3 regions of the Streptomyces prunicolor genome follow, and region 1 is predicted to be linked to each of the others. Evidence: riboswitches for the same ligand, from Rfam matches in the RefSeq annotation. Region 1 holds a riboswitch; each other region holds the start of a gene.

Evidence for each region. A riboswitch is a leader RNA that binds a small molecule or an ion and turns the genes downstream of it on or off. The one in region 1 is predicted to bind thiamine pyrophosphate.
Region 2: another riboswitch for thiamine pyrophosphate. It lies ahead of OG588_RS36005 (thiamine ABC transporter substrate binding subunit); the one in region 1 lies ahead of thiO (glycine oxidase ThiO).
Region 3: another riboswitch for thiamine pyrophosphate. It lies ahead of thiC (phosphomethylpyrimidine synthase ThiC); the one in region 1 lies ahead of thiO (glycine oxidase ThiO).

The regions. Positions count from the first base shown of each region.
Region 1 is NZ_CP108676.1:2,853,954-2,859,140, forward strand. It holds gene OG588_RS12865 (NAD(P)/FAD-dependent oxidoreductase) at 1-1,019, opposite strand, end outside; gene OG588_RS12870 (hypothetical protein) at 1,064-1,402, opposite strand; TPP riboswitch at 1,455-1,566, shown strand; gene thiO (glycine oxidase ThiO) at 1,564-2,727, shown strand; gene thiS (sulfur carrier protein ThiS) at 2,724-2,924, shown strand; gene OG588_RS12885 (thiazole synthase) at 2,928-3,722, shown strand; gene pknB (Stk1 family PASTA domain-containing Ser/Thr kinase) at 3,923-5,187, shown strand, end outside.
Region 2 is NZ_CP108676.1:7,800,123-7,805,309, forward strand. It holds gene pyrH (UMP kinase) at 1-208, shown strand, start outside; gene frr (ribosome recycling factor) at 339-896, shown strand; gene OG588_RS35995 (phosphatidate cytidylyltransferase) at 896-2,086, shown strand; gene rlmN (23S rRNA (adenine(2503)-C(2))-methyltransferase RlmN) at 2,194-3,300, shown strand; TPP riboswitch at 3,332-3,438, shown strand; gene OG588_RS36005 (thiamine ABC transporter substrate binding subunit) at 3,435-4,511, shown strand; gene OG588_RS36010 (ABC transporter permease) at 4,586-5,187, shown strand, end outside.
Region 3 is NZ_CP108676.1:5,418,552-5,423,738, forward strand. It holds gene OG588_RS24840 (serine hydrolase domain-containing protein) at 1-285, shown strand, start outside; gene thiC (phosphomethylpyrimidine synthase ThiC) at 345-2,183, opposite strand; TPP riboswitch at 2,176-2,365, opposite strand; gene OG588_RS24850 (YibE/F family protein) at 2,437-3,981, shown strand; gene OG588_RS24855 (SsgA family sporulation/cell division regulator) at 4,189-4,626, opposite strand; gene OG588_RS24860 (IclR family transcriptional regulator) at 4,726-5,187, opposite strand, start outside.

The DNA of each region.
Region 1 (5,187 bases):
TGGTGACCGGCGTACTGGACGAACCGGCCGAACTGCTCCGACCAGAAGTACGGCACCGGGTCGTAGACCGCCGGGGTCTCCCCCACGATGTTCGCGGCGACCGTGCGCGGCCCCTGGAGGGCGTTGTCCCAGTGGTGGACCAGAAGGCGCTCGCCATACCTTCCCGAAGGGAAGGAGGCGCAGTCGCCGACCGCGTACACGTCCGGCACCGAGGTGCGCAGCCCGTCGTCGGCGAGGACCTCGCGGTGTGCGCCCAGTTCGATGCCGGAGCCGGTCAGCCAGGCGGTGGCGGGGCGGGCGCCGATGCCGACCACGACGGCACCCGCGGGCAGCCGTGAGCCGTCGTCGAGGACCACCTCGCCGGGCTCGATGTGCTTCACGCGTGCGTGCGTCCGCAGTGTGGCTCCGGCCGCGGCGTACCAGGCGGCCATCGGCGCGGCCACCTCGGCGGGCAGCGCGCCCGCGAGCGGCCGGTCGGCGGCTTCCACGACGGTCACCGCGCAGCCCGCCTCGCGCGCGGCCGTGGCGAACTCGGCGCCGATCCAGCCCGCGCCGACCACCACGATGTCGTGCTGCCGCGCGAGCACCGGCCGCAGCCGCTCGGCGTCGTCCAGCGTGCGCAGCAGATGCACCCCGGGGATGCCGTCGGCGCCCGGCAGCCGGATCGGTTCGGCACCGGTGGCGAGCACGAGGACGTCGTAGGGCACCGGGCCCTCGGCGGTGTCCAGTTCGTGGTCGGCGGGGCGCACGCCCACCACCTCGCGCCCCAGCTGCACCTCGATGCCGAGCGCCTCGAAGTCGACGTCGAAGGCGGAGCCCTCGGCCTTGCCGAGCAGGACGGCCTTGGACAGCGGGGGCCGGTCGTACGGCTGATGGGGTTCCGCGCCGATCAGGGTGACGGTGCCGGTGAAGCCCTGCTCCCGCAGCGCGACCGCGGTCTGCACCCCGGCCATGCCCGCGCCGACGACGACCACGCGCCGCCCTGTCACCGTGCCCTGGTCCCGCGTCTGCTCGCTCACTCGATCACCATAGACACCTGACAATTTGTCAGGCAGTGGGCGCGTCAGGTGACCTGTTCCACAATGCTGGTCCCGTTTCCCGGCTGGGACTCCCACTCCCAGGTCTCATCCAGGCGCATGCGACCGTCGGGCAACTCGACCACTTCGGACACGCAGTGCCCGCTGGACGTCGTCCCGTCCGTCTTCAACTGCACGTACCGGAAGTCCAATCGGTCCCCCGCGCGCGTGCCGACGAGTTGCCCGCGCACGACATCGCCGCCCGCGTACTCGGCCCAGATCTCGCCGTCCTTCTCGTGGTACGCGAACCGGGTTCGGGTGCCGACCTGACCCGGTGCCTGGTCCGCGACGGGGGCGAACACGAGACCGTCGAGCGAGCGGGTCATGGACGGAGGCTCCCTTACTGGGACATGGGGTACGGGCTAGGGTGGCCAACGTACAAGCACTCGCGGGAGTCCGGACGCACCGGGCTGAGAGGGAGGCTGGCGGCCTCCGACCGTACGAACCTGATCCGGGTCATGCCGGCGAAGGGAGGGGCTGGACGCCCATGCCTACACGTACGTCAGACGTCCTCGTCGTCGGGGGCGGAATCATCGGCCTGGTCACGGCCTGGCGCGCGGCCCAACGCGGCTTCTCCACGGCCGTGTTGGACCCCGAGCCGGGCGGCGGCGCTGCCCAGGTGGCCGCCGGGATGCTGGCCGCCGTCACCGAACTCCACTACGGCGAACAGACCCTGCTCGCGCTCAACCTCGCCTCGGCGCACCGCTACCCGGACTTCGCGGCCGAGCTGACCGACCTCACCGGCCTCGACCTCGGCTACCGCCGTTGCGGAACGCTCGCCGTCGCCCTGGACGCCGACGACCGCGCCCATCTGCGCGAACTGCACGCCCTGCAGCACCAGTCGGGGCTCGACTCCGAGTGGCTGTCGGGGCGCGAGTGCCGGCGCCTGGAGCCGATGCTCGCGCCGGGTGTCCGCGGGGGGCTCAGGGTCGACGGGGACCACCAGGTCGACCCGAGGCGGCTGGCGGGCGCGCTGGTGGCCGCCTGCGAGCGGGCCGGGGTCGTCCTCCACCGGACGTGGGCCGAGCGGCTCACGGTCGAGCGGGACCGCGCCACGGGGGTCGTCACGCGCGAGGGCGAGGTGCTGGGCGCGGGCCAGGTCGTCCTCGCGTGCGGCAGCCTCAGCGGGCAGCTGAAGGGGGTCCCGGACGACGTCCTGCCGCCCGTACGACCCGTGAAGGGCCAGGTGCTGCGGCTGACCGTGCCGGAGCGTTACGCGCCGTTCCTGAACCGGACCGTGCGGGCCATGGTGCGCGGCAGCCACGTCTACCTGGTGCCACGCGAGAACGGCGAGCTCGTCGTCGGCGCGACCAGCGAGGAACTGGGCTGGGACACGACCGTGACGGCCGGCGGTGTCTACGAACTCCTCCGCGACGCCCACGAGTTGGTCCCCGGGATCACCGAACTCCCGCTCACCGAGACCCGGGCCGGACTGCGCCCCGGGTCCCCCGACAACGCGCCGCTGCTCGGCCCGACCGCACTGCCGGGACTGCTGCTGGCCACCGGGCACTACCGCAACGGCGTGCTGCTCACCCCGGTCACCGGCGATGCCCTGGCGCACGCGCTCAGCACCGGTGAACTCCCGGACGAGGCGCGCCCGTTCACGCCGAAGCGGTTCGGCGCCGGAGCACTCGTGGAGCAGTCCGCATGAACGTCTCCGTCAACGGGGAGCCCCGGGAGATCGCTCCCGGCACGGCTCTCGACACCCTGGTGCGTGCCCTGACCCCGGCCCCCTCCGGAGTGGCCGCCGCCCTCAACGAAACCGTCGTCCCGCGCGCGGAGTGGCCGTCGACGTCCCTCTCCGAGGGAGACCGCGTCGAGGTCCTCACCGCCGTCCAAGGAGGCTGACCCATGGCCGACGACCCCTTCGTCCTCGGTGGTACGTCCTTCACGTCCCGGCTGATCATGGGCACCGGTGGTGCGCCCAGCCTCGACGTCCTGGAGCGCGCGCTGGTGGCCTCCGGGACGGAACTCACGACGGTCGCGATGCGGCGCGTCAACGCTTCCGTGCACGGCTCTGTGCTGTCCGTCCTGGAACGGCTCGGTATCCGGGTGCTGCCCAACACCGCGGGCTGCTTCACGGCGGGCGAGGCGGTGCTGACGGCGCGGCTGGCACGGGAGGCCCTGGGGACCTCACTGGTCAAACTTGAAGTGATCGCGGACGAGCGCACGTTGCTGCCCGATCCGATCGAGCTGCTCGACGCCGCCGAGACCCTGGTCGACGACGGGTTCACCGTGCTGCCGTACACGAACGACGATCCTGTGCTGGCACGAAAGCTGGAGGACGTCGGGTGTGCGGCGATCATGCCGCTCGGGTCGCCGATCGGGTCCGGGCTCGGGATTCGCAACCCGCACAACTTCCAGCTGATCACCGAGCACGCGCGCGTGCCGGTGATTCTGGACGCGGGGGCCGGTACGGCGTCCGACGCGGCGTTCGCGATGGAGCTGGGGTGTGCCGGTGTGATGCTTGCCTCAGCGGTGACGCGGGCGCAGGAACCGGTGTTGATGGCGTCGGCGATGCGCAGCGCGGTGGAGGCGGGGAGGTTGGCGTTCCGGGCGGGGCGTATCCCCCGTAGGCACTTCGCCGAAGCGTCCTCTCCTGCGGAGGGTCTGGCGGTACTGGATCCTGAGCGGCCCGCTTTCTAGGCACCCTGCGCCGCACTTCCGTTTTGTCTCCCACCCGCGCACCACCCGTTTCCAGTCGGCCAAGAGGTGGCCCGACCTGTGGGGCTGCCTCGCCGTCGGCGGCCGACCGCTCGTGGGATCCGTCACAGGTCGGCTGCAGTACCGCCTCGAAACCGGGCGAAAAGGCCGTGCTTTCAGCCTTGGCTCGTACACTCACCTGCGTGGATACGACCCTTCATGACCCTCTCGTCGGGCAGTTGCTCGACGGCCGCTATCGCGTCGACGCGCGGATCGCCGTCGGCGGGATGGCCACGGTCTACCGGGCCGTGGACACCCGCCTGGACCGGGTTCTCGCGCTCAAGGTGATGCACCCGACGCTGGCGGCCGACGCCCACTTCGTGGACCGGTTCATCCGCGAGGCGAAGTCCGTGGCGCGGCTGGCGCATCCGAACGTGGTGCAGGTCTTCGACCAGGGCGCCGACCGGTCGTACGTCTATCTGGCCATGGAGTACGTCGCCGGCTGCACCCTGCGGGACGTGCTGCGCGAGCGCGGGGCGCTGCAGCCGCGGGCCGCCCTGGACATCATGGAGCCGGTGCTGGCCGCGCTGGGCGCCGCGCACCGGGCCGGGTTCGTGCACCGGGACATGAAGCCGGAGAACGTGCTCATAGGGGACGACGGCCGGGTCAAGGTCGCCGACTTCGGGCTGGTCAGGTCCGTGGACACGGTCACCAGCACCACCGGGTCCGTGCTCGGCACGGTGTCGTATCTCGCGCCGGAGCAGATCGAGGGCACCACCGCCGACCCCCGGGTCGACGTGTACGCGTGCGGTGTCGTCCTGTACGAGATGCTCACCGGCCAGAAGCCGCACGACGGGGACTCCGCGGCGATCGTGCTCTACAAGCACCTGCACGAGGACGTCCCGCCGCCCTCGGCGCTCGTGCCGGGGCTGGCGTACGAGCTGGACGAGCTGGTCGCCACCGCCACCGCGCGGACCCCGGACCTGCGGCCGTACGACGCGGTCGCGCTGTTCGGGATGGTCCGCGAGGCGCGGTCGAGGCTGAGTACCGAGCAGTTGGACGCGGTGCCGCCGCAGGCGCTGACCTCGGAGTATCCCAACGCCGAGAACCGTACGAGTGTGATCCCGCGCTCGCTGACCGTGCCGCGTCCGCTGCCGGTCAACGAGGACGACGAGCCCGGCGCCCCGTTCAACCGGACGAGCCGGTTCGAGAGCGGGCCGCCGCTGCCGCCCCGGCGGCGCGAGGCGCGGCGGCCCCGGCGCGGGTTGCTGGCGATCGTCGCCGCCCTGCTGTTGATCGTCGGGGTCGGGGCGGGCGTCTGGTACATCAACTCGGGCCAGTTCACCAAGGTCCCGCCGCTGCTGGCGAAGACCGAGGCACAGGCGAAGGAGCGGCTGAAGGACGCCGGTCTCGACGTCAAGAAGGTCGACCACGCGTACAGCGACACCGTGAAGCGCGGCACCGTCAT
Region 2 (5,187 bases), 4.9 Mb from region 1:
CTCCGAGGCCGTCAAGTTCGACTCGCTCAGCTACGGCGAGGTCATCACCCAGGACCTGAAGGTCGCGGACATGACCGCCATCACGCTGTGCCGCGACAACAAGCTTCCGATCCTGGTCTTCGAGCTTCTGGCGGAGGGCAATATCGCCCGCGCCGTCAAGGGTGAGAAGATCGGCACGCTTGTGGGTGACCAAGGCAGCCAGGGCTGATGACCCTGACCGGGGGATGGACAATGTCCTGCCGGTCGGGAACCGTGCAGGAAGAAGACGCGACGCAGCCGGCCGCCGACGCCGACACAGCACAGCAGCCGGGCCTACTCAAGACACGCAGGAGCAAGTGGTGATCGAAGAGACCCTCCTCGAGGCCGAGGAGAAGATGGAGAAGGCCGTCGTGGTCGCCAAGGAGGACTTCGCCGCGATCCGCACCGGCCGTGCGCACCCGGCGATGTTCAACAAGATCGTGGCGGACTACTACGGAGCGCTGACGCCGATCAACCAGCTGGCTTCGTTCTCCGTGCCGGAGCCGCGCATGGCCGTGGTGACCCCGTTCGACAAGACCGCGCTGCGGAACATCGAACAGGCGATCCGCGACTCGGACCTGGGCGTGAATCCCAGCAACGACGGCAACATCATCCGAGTGACCTTCCCCGAGCTGACCGAGGAGCGCCGCAAGGACTACATCAAGGTCGCCCGGACCAAGGCCGAGGACTCCAAGGTGTCCATCCGCGCGGTCCGCCGCAAGGCCAAGGACGCCCTGGACAAGCTCGTCAAGGACAAGGAGTCCGGCGAGGACGAGGTCCGTCGTGCGGAGAAGGAGCTCGACGACACCACGGCGAAGTACGTCGCCCAGGTGGACGAACTCCTCAAGCACAAGGAAGCGGAGCTGCTCGAGGTCTGATGAACGACTCTTCCTGGGGAGCACCGCCACAAGCCGGGTACTGGGGGCCGTCCGACCAGGGGCCTGTCCAGGGGGCTGCCCCGGCGGGTCCCACGTACGATGCGCCTGAGGCGCAGCAGACTCGCCCCATGCCCATCGTGCCCGACGAGCCCGCATACGGCGGACACCAGGATGACGACCGGGGGGCCGCTCGGCTGAGCGGCCCCTTGTTCCGCGACGAGACGCAGCAACCGCCGTACGACGTACGGCAGTCACAGCCGTACGACCCGCGGACGCAGCCCTCTGACACGCCGCAGGCGCAGCCCTACGGGGCGGTGCCGCAGAATCCGGAGCCCATGCCCGACGTCCCGCCACCGGCGCCCGCCCCGCAGAAGAAGAGCGCGGGCCGGGACCTCGGTGCGGCCATAGGGGTCGGCGTCGGGCTCGCCGTGGTGATCATCGCGTCCCTCTTCGTGGTGAAGGCCGCGTTCGTCGGAGTGATAGCGGTCGCCGTCGTGGTCGGCCTGTGGGAGCTCACCTCGCGGCTGCAGGAGCGCAAGGGCATCAAGGCGCCCCTAGTGCCCCTGGCGGTCGGCGGCGCCGCGATGGTCGTCGCCGGTTACGTCCGGGGTCCTGAGGGAGCCTGGGTCGCCATGGCGCTCACGGCGCTCGCCGTCCTCGTCTGGCGGATGACGGAACCGCCCGAGGGCTACCTCAAGGACGTCACGGCGGGCGTCTTCGCGGCGTTCTACGTGCCGTTCCTGGCCACGTTCGTCGCCCTGATGCTCACCGCCGACGACGGCGCCTGGCGGGTCCTGACATTCCTGCTGCTGACCGTGGTCAGCGACACCGGGGCGTACGCCATCGGCTGGCGCTTCGGCACGCACAAGCTCGCCCCGCGCATCAGCCCCGGAAAGACCCGCGAGGGCCTGTTCGGGGCGGTGTCCTTCGCGATGGTGGCGGGCGCGCTGTGCATGCAGTTCCTGATCGACGACGGCAGCTGGTGGCAGGGCCTGATCCTGGGCCTCGCGGTCGCGGCCAGCGCCACGCTGGGCGACCTCGGCGAGTCCATGATCAAGCGCGACCTCGGCATCAAGGACATGGGCACGCTGCTGCCGGGGCACGGCGGCATCATGGACCGGCTGGACTCCTTGCTGCCGACGGCTCCGGTGGTGTGGCTGTTGCTGGTGCTGTTCGTCGGCTCCGGCTGAGAACCGGCCGGCTTACGGAGCGGTTGACCTGCGGTTTTGCGTACGAGGGGCTCGTTGTCCACAGGGCGGCGAGTCCCTCTTCGTATGTCTGCGACACTGGTAGGGCCATGCCTAAGCCCGGAGAACTCACATTCGTCGCCCCCCGCGGAGCCCAGAAGCCGCCGCGGCACCTTGCCGATCTCACGCCCGCCGAGCGCAAGGAAGTCGTCGCCGCGATCGGGGAGAAGCCGTTTCGCGCCAAGCAGCTCTCGCAGCACTACTTCGCGCGGTTCGCGCACGACCCGGCGGAGTGGACCGACATCCCCGCCGGTTCGCGCGCCAAGCTGCAAGAGGCGCTGCTTCCTGAACTGATGACCGTCGTACGGCATCTGTCGACCGACCAGGACACCACCCGCAAGACGCTGTGGCGGCTGTTCGACGGGACGCTCGTCGAGTCCGTGCTGATGCGGTACCCGGACCGGGTCACCATGTGCATCAGCTCGCAGGCGGGGTGCGGGATGAACTGCCCGTTCTGCGCGACCGGTCAGGCCGGGCTCGACCGCAATCTGTCGACCGGTGAGATCGTGCACCAGATCGTCGACGGGATGCGGGCGTTGCGGGACGGAGAGATCCCCGGTGGTCCCGCGCGGCTGTCCAACATCGTCTTCATGGGGATGGGCGAGCCCCTCGCCAATTACAAGCGGGTCGTGCAGTCGATCCGTGCCCTCACCGACCCCGAGCCGGACGGCCTCGGCCTCTCGCAGCGCGGGATCACCGTCTCGACCGTCGGACTGGTCCCGGCGATCCACCGGTTCTCCGACGAGGGCTTCAAGTGCCGGCTCGCCATCTCGCTGCACGCGCCCGACGACGAGCTGCGCGACACCCTGGTCCCCGTGAACACCCGGTGGAAGGTGCGCGAGGTCCTCGACGCGGGCTGGGAGTACGCGGCGAAGTCGGGGCGCCGACTGTCCATCGAGTACGCGCTGATCCGCGACATCAACGACCAGGCGTGGCGCGGTGACCGGCTCGGCCGCCTCCTCAAGGGCAAGCCCGTGCACGTCAACCTGATCCCGCTGAACCCGACGCCGGGCTCGAAGTGGACGGCCTCCCGCCCCGAGGACGAGAAGGCGTTCGTCGAGGCCATCGCGGCCCATGGGGTGCCGGTCACCGTCCGGGACACCCGTGGCCAGGAGATCGACGGAGCGTGCGGCCAGCTCGCGGCCACCGAGCGGTAATCTTCACCCGTACCACCTGTACGTACACCTTCATATCCGACAGGGGAGCGCGCAGCGCTGAGAGTGCGGCAATCGGGCCGCAGACCCTCTGAACCTCGCCCAGGTCATTCTGGGTAGGAAGTTCGGTCATCACCGTGAACACCAAGAAGTACTGTGCTGTGCTCGTCGGCCTCGGCCTGGTCACGCTCTCCGCGTGCGGGTCGGGGTCGGACACGAGCGGCGGCTCCGACTCCAAGACCGTCACCCTCGTCAGCCACGACTCGTGGGCCGTCTCGAAGAGCGTCCTCAAGGACTTCGAGAAGCAGTCCGGCTACACGGTCAAGGTCCTCAAGGACGGCGACGCCGGTCAGGCCGTCAACAAGGCGATCCTCACCAAGGACAACCCCCAGGGCGACGTCTTCTTCGGCGTCGACAACACCCTGCTCTCCCGCGCGCTCGACAACGGCCTCTTCCAGTCCTACGACGCGAAGGGCGCAGGTCTCGTCAAGCCCGAGTACCGCGTCGACCAGACCAAGCACCGGGTCACGCCCATCGACACCGGCGACATCTGCGTCAACTACGACAAGGCCTACTTCAGCAAGCACAAGCTGACCCCGCCGACCTCCTTCGCGGACCTGGTCAAGCCCGAGTACAAGAACCTCCTTGTCACGGAGAACGCGGCCACCTCCTCGCCCGGCCTCGGCTTCCTGCTCGGCAGCGCGGCCCAGTACGGCGACGACGGCTGGCAGGGCTATTGGAAGAAGCTCAAGGCCAACGGCGTCAAGGTCGTCGACGGCTGGGAGCAGGCCTACGACCAGGAGTTCTCCGGTTCCGCCGGGGGCAAGAAGGCAGGCGGCGACCGGCCCCTCGTCGTCTCGTACGCCTCCTCGCCGCCCGCCGAGGTCATCTACGCCGACCCGAAGCCGACCACCGCGCCCACCGGGGTGTCGTACGGCACCTGCTTCCGGCAGACCGAGTACGCGGGGCTGCTCAGCAACGCCAAGAACACCAAGGGCGGCAAGGCGTTCCTCGACTTCCTGCTCACCAAGGCGTTCCAGCAGGACATGCCGCTCAACATGTTCGTCTACCCGGTGATCGAAGGCGCCACGGTGCCGCAGGAGTTCGTGCAGTACGGCCGCCAGGCCCCGGACCCCGAGACCATGGCGCCCGCGAAGATCGCCGCCGACCGGGACCAGTGGGTCAAGTCGTGGACCTCGCTCGTACTGAAGTAGCCGAAGCGGCGACTGAGGCAGCCCCGCGAAAGACGGGGAAAACCCGTAAGGGGAGCGCGACGCGGCTCGGGCTCATGGCCCTGCCTGTCGCGTTCTTCGCGGTGTTCTTCGCCTACCCCGTCGCCGCGATCGTCGCGCGCGGTCTCAAGGTCGACGGCGCCTGGCAACTGGGCCGTATCGGGGATGTGTTGGTCGAGTCCGACATCCGGCACGTCCTCTGGTTCACCACCTGGCAGGCGCTTGCGTCCACCGCGCTCACGCTGCTGGTCGCGCTCCCCGGCGCGTACGTCTTCGCGCGCTTCGACTTCCCGGGCAGACATGTCCTGCGGGCCGTCGTCACGGTCCCGTTCGTGCTGCCCACGGTCGTCGTCGGTACCGCGTTCCTCGCACTCGTGGGCCGGGGCGGACTCCTCGACGACCTGTGGGGCGTACGGCTGGACACCACCGTGTGGGCCATCCTGCTCGCGCACGTCTTCTTCAACTACGCGGTCGTCGTACGGACGGTGGGCGGCCTCTGGGCCCAACTCGACCCGCGCCAGGAGGAGGCCGCGCGGATGCTCGGCGCCTCCCGGTTCCGGGCCTGGCGGAAGGTGACGCTGCCCGCGCTCGGGCCCGCCGTGGCCGCCGCCGCGCTGATGGTCTTCCTCTTCACCTTCACGTCCTTCGGCGTGGTCCA
Region 3 (5,187 bases), 2.6 Mb from region 1:
CAGACCGTCGAGCGGACCGACGACCCCGAGGACGTGGCCGAGATGCCCGAGGGAACCTACGGCCTGGGACTGCGCAAGATCCCGCTCTCCTGCGGCGGTTTCTACTACACCCACGAGGGCGACGGCGCGGGCGTCAACACCCGCCCCGCGGTGAGCGCGGACGGCAGGCGCGCGGTGACGGTCTCCATCACGACCACCACCGCGCCGCCGGACCTGGCCGCCCTCAACCGCGCGACCGGCACCCTCGTCGACCACGCCCTGTGCGAGCAGCCCGCCAAGAACTGACCGAGAACTGACCGAGAGCTGACGAAGAGCCGACCGAGAGCCGGGCCGCTCGGTCGCCGTCAGTCGGCGATCGGCAGGTACACGCGATTGCCCGCCGCCGCGAACTCCTTCGACTTCCGGGCCATGCCCTCCTCGACCTCCGCCTGGGTGCCGCCGTGCTCACGCCGAATGTCGTGGGAGATCTTCATCGAGCAGAACTTCGGCCCGCACATCGAGCAGAAGTGGGCGGTCTTGGCGGGCTCGGCCGGAAGCGTCTCGTCGTGGAACTCCCGTGCCGTGTCCGGGTCGAGGGCCAGATTGAACTGGTCCTCCCAGCGGAACTCGAAGCGGGCGTCGGACAACGCGTCATCCCACTCCTGTGCACCTGGGTGCCCCTTGGCGAGGTCGGCTGCGTGGGCGGCGATCTTGTAGGTGATGACGCCGGTCTTGACGTCGTCACGGTTGGGCAGGCCCAAGTGCTCCTTGGGCGTGACATAGCAGAGCATGGCCGTGCCCCACCAGGCGATCATCGCGGCACCGATGCCGGAGGTGATGTGGTCGTACGCCGGCGCGACGTCCGTCGTCAGCGGGCCGAGCGTATAGAACGGAGCTTCATCACAGATCTCCTGCTGAAGGTCGATGTTCTCCTTGATCTTGTGCATCGGGACATGTCCCGGGCCCTCGATCATGGTCTGTACGTTGAAACGCTTCGCGATCGTGTTGAGTTCCCCGAGCGTCCGCAACTCCGCGAACTGCGCCTCGTCGTTGGCGTCCGCGATCGAACCAGGCCGCAAGCCGTCGCCCAGCGAGTACGTGACGTCGTAGGCGGCGAGGATCTCGCACAGTTCCTCGAAGTTCTCGTAGAGGAACGATTCCTTGTGGTGCGCGAGGCACCAGGCCGCCATGATCGAGCCGCCGCGCGAGACGATGCCCGTCTTGCGGTTCGCGGTCAGCGGTACGAACGGCAGCCGCACGCCCGCGTGGACGGTCATGTAGTCCACGCCCTGTTCGGCCTGTTCGACGACCGTGTCCTTGTAGATCTCCCAGGTCAGTTCCTCGGCGCGGCCGTCGACCTTTTCGAGCGCCTGGTAGAGCGGCACCGTGCCGATGGGGACGGGGGAGTTGCGCAGCACCCACTCGCGGGTGGTGTGGATGTTCCGGCCGGTGGACAGGTCCATGACCGTGTCGGCGCCCCAGCGGGTCGCCCAGGTCATCTTCTCGACCTCCTCCTCGATGGAGGAAGTGACCGCGGAATTGCCGATGTTGGCGTTGACCTTCACCAGGAACCGCTTGCCGATGATCATCGGCTCGATCTCGGGGTGATTGACGTTGGCCGGCAACACCGCCCGCCCGGCCGCGATCTCCTCGCGGACCACCTCGGGCTCGACGTTCTCCCGTACGGCCACGAACTCCATCTCGGGCGTGATCTCACCCCGTCGCGCGTAGGCGAGTTGCGTGACCGGCACGCCCTCACGTCCGCGTCGCGGCTGACGAGGCCGCCCGGGGAAGACCGCGTCGAGGTTGCGCAGCCCACCGCGCGGTGAGGTGTGCTTGATCCCGTCGTCCTCGGGGCGGACGGGCCGGCCCGCGTACTCCTCGGTGTCGCCGCGGGCGATGATCCAGTTCTCCCGCAGCGGCGCCAGCCCCCTGCGGACATCGGTGTCGACGAGCGGATCGGTGTACGGGCCGGAGGTGTCGTACAGCGTCACCGACTCCCCGTTGGTGAGGTGCACCTGACGGACCGGCACCCGCAGATCGGGGCGCGAGCCTGCGACATACCCCTTGTGCCAGCCGATGGACCGCTCGGCCTCCGTCGGCTGTCCGGCCGCCGTGGACTGCTCGGCCCGCGCGAACTCCCCGCCCGGAATGGGCTGTTCGTCCTGGCTGAAGGCAGACGTGTGTGCGTCCTTGTTGGTCATGAGACCTACTCCCTACGCCGGCATTACCCGGTAACAGGTTCGGCGGTCGACGCAGCGGCTTCCGTCAGCCGATGTTCCATGCGAAACATCACTCGATTCAGGTGACGTTTCACGTGAAACAACGCAAAGACGAAGGTCAGCGCCCTCTCAGCCCGGTGCTCCGAGCTCCCGCGTGTGCAAAGGTGCCTCCACGCTAGCGTCATAAGTGGCGCGGTGAACAGTGGGCCTCCGGCGTTCTTGCGATGATCGGGCGGTGACCACGACACAGCAGCCCCCGTACCCGCCGACCGGGCCGCCCCATGGCCACGGCCAGGGATCCGGCGACCATCACGGTTCCGGCTCCGGGCACGACCACGGAACGGGCGGGGACGATGGACACGGTTCGGGTGGAGACGGCGGACACGGACCAGGCGGGGACGGCGGACACGGTTCCGGTGCGGGCGGTGGGCACGGTCATTCACACAGCCATGGCCCCGCCGCACCCGTCTCCCGGCACCTGCGGAAGGTCATCGCGGCGATCCTGATCCCGTTCACCGTGGCGGTCGTGGTCGGCATGGTGGTGCTCTGGCCCGGCGGCGCCCCCTCGCACAAGCGCACCGGAGTCGGCTTCGACCGGCAGACACAGCAGGCCACGGTCACCAAGGTCGTCAGCGTGAGCTGCGCCTCGGTGAACGCCTCGGGCGGGGGCTCGACCGGGGACACCTCCACCGCCGAAGGCTCCTCAGCAGCACAGGAGGCGGCCGGCACCTGCAAGAAGGCCACGGTCACGGTCTCCACCGGCAAGGACAAGGGCCGTACGTTCACGGAGATCGTGCAGCCCGACCAGTCACGGCAGTTGCATCAGGGCGAGAAGGTCGTGGTCGCGTACGAGCCCTCCGCGCCCAGGGATCTGCAGTACTCGGTCACCGATGTGAACCGTAAGTTCCCGATGGCGCTGCTGGCCGGGATCTTCGCGCTGGCCGTCGTGGTGGTGGGCCGACTGCGCGGTGTCATGGCGCTGGTCGCGCTGGCCATCAGCTTCATGATCCTGAACTTCTTCATCCTGCCCGCGATCCTGCACGGCTCGAACCCGCTGATCGTGGCGGTGGTCGGATCGAGCGCCATCATGCTGATCGCCCTCTACATGTGCCACGGCCTGTCGGCCCGTACGTCGGTGGCGGTACTCGGCACCCTGATGTCACTGGTGCTGATCGGCGTCCTGGGCTCGGTGTTCATCGGCTGGGCCGCACTGACCGGCAACACGGACGACAACACGGGCCTGATCCACGGGCTCTACCCGTCGATCGACATGAGCGGTCTGCTGCTCGCCGGTGTCATCATCGGTTCACTCGGTGTGCTCGACGATGTGACGGTCACCCAGACATCGGCGGTCTGGGAGCTGCACGAGGCCAACCCCGCGATGGGTTGGCGCGGGCTGTACCGCGCCGGCATCCGCATCGGCCGCGACCACATCGCGTCCGTCGTCAACACGCTCGTCCTCGCCTACGCGGGCGCGGCCCTGCCCCTGTTGCTGCTCTTCTCCATCGCGCAGAGCAGCGTGGGGGCGGTCGCCAACAGCGAGTTGGTCGCGGAGGAGATCGTGCGCACACTGGTGGGCTCGATCGGCCTGGTCGCTTCGGTACCGGTCACCACGGCCCTGGCCGCCCTGGTGGTCTCGGCCGACCGCCCGGGACCCGAGGCGGTTCCGAGGGGTGCAGCTGGAACAGCTGGAACAGCTTCGGCTACGGCGGCCACGTCGGCGCCGAGTGCCAAGCCCGCGGCGGCGCGCGGCGGGAAGGGCCGACGCCGCAAGCACTGAGATGCCGCAAGCACCGCGATTGCCTCGCCGCGAGCACTGCGGTGGACGGCGAAAACCGCCCCAGGGAGCCACGCAGAAGCGTTACTGCGATTCCCCGGGCCCGGAGGGCCTCGGTGGATGTTCAAGGGCTCACGGCGCCTCCAGCGGCTTCAGGGCCCTTGACGAAGCGTTACGCCAACTCCCCGACCCCCGCCGCCGACCAACACGTCACCCGGCGCTCTGCTCCTCCGCCAGAATGCGGTCCAGCGCCTCGTCGAGGTGGGCGTCGAAGTCCGCGAGGGCACCCTCCTGACCGAGCGGAACCAGCCGGTCGGTGCGGTCGAGGAACGCCACCAGCGGTGCCGCGCCGGTGCGGAACAGCGCCTGGTCGCTGCCCACCTGAAGCCGGATCAGCACCTCACCCAGCGTTTCGGGGTCGACGGGTTCGATGCGTACATCGCCTTCCCCGCACGCCATGCCCAGCCCATCGATCAGCAGCTCCCGGCCGAAGGTCCAGGTCACCGGGGCGTCACCCGGCAAATGGAAAGTCAGCCGCACGGCGTACGGATCGCACGTCTCGTAGCCCAGCTCGACCGGGATACGGAAGGAGAGCTCCTCGGAAACGAGGAAGCTCATCATGACCTCTGCCTGTACGGACTCGCGCATCGCCTATCCCGTCAACTGCCGTCGTCTGGCCGGGAATGATCCCCATGACACTGAAGGAATATTGCTGAACGTACACGTTAGATCACAAGGAGTAAGTTTTCAGATGCTGATAGAGAGCGCGAGCGACCCCAGAAGCCGGTCGACCCCGGTCTGCAACTGCCGAGCCGCGGCCGGCAGTCGATCGGCCTGATGCGAGGGCAGGGAGATGGCCATCGTGGCGGCCGTGGTGCCGAGCGTGATCGGAATCGCCGCGCAGACCGTCCCCAGCGCGTACTCCTGACGCTCCACCACCAGCTCCGTCCGCCGCATCCGGTCCAGGCGCCGCACCAGGGAGTGACCGTCACGCACGGTGTACGGCGTGAGGGACCGCACGGGGTAGCGGTCGAGGTGATCGCGGCGGACGTCCTCGTCCAACTGGGCCAGCAGACACTGGCCGATCGCGTGCGCGTGCCCCGTCTCACGGAAGTCCGCCCACTCCTCGACCGCCGGATTGCCGGGGGCGTCGGAGACGCACAGGACCTCGATCTCGCCGTCGCGGTACATCGCGTAGTACACCGGTGC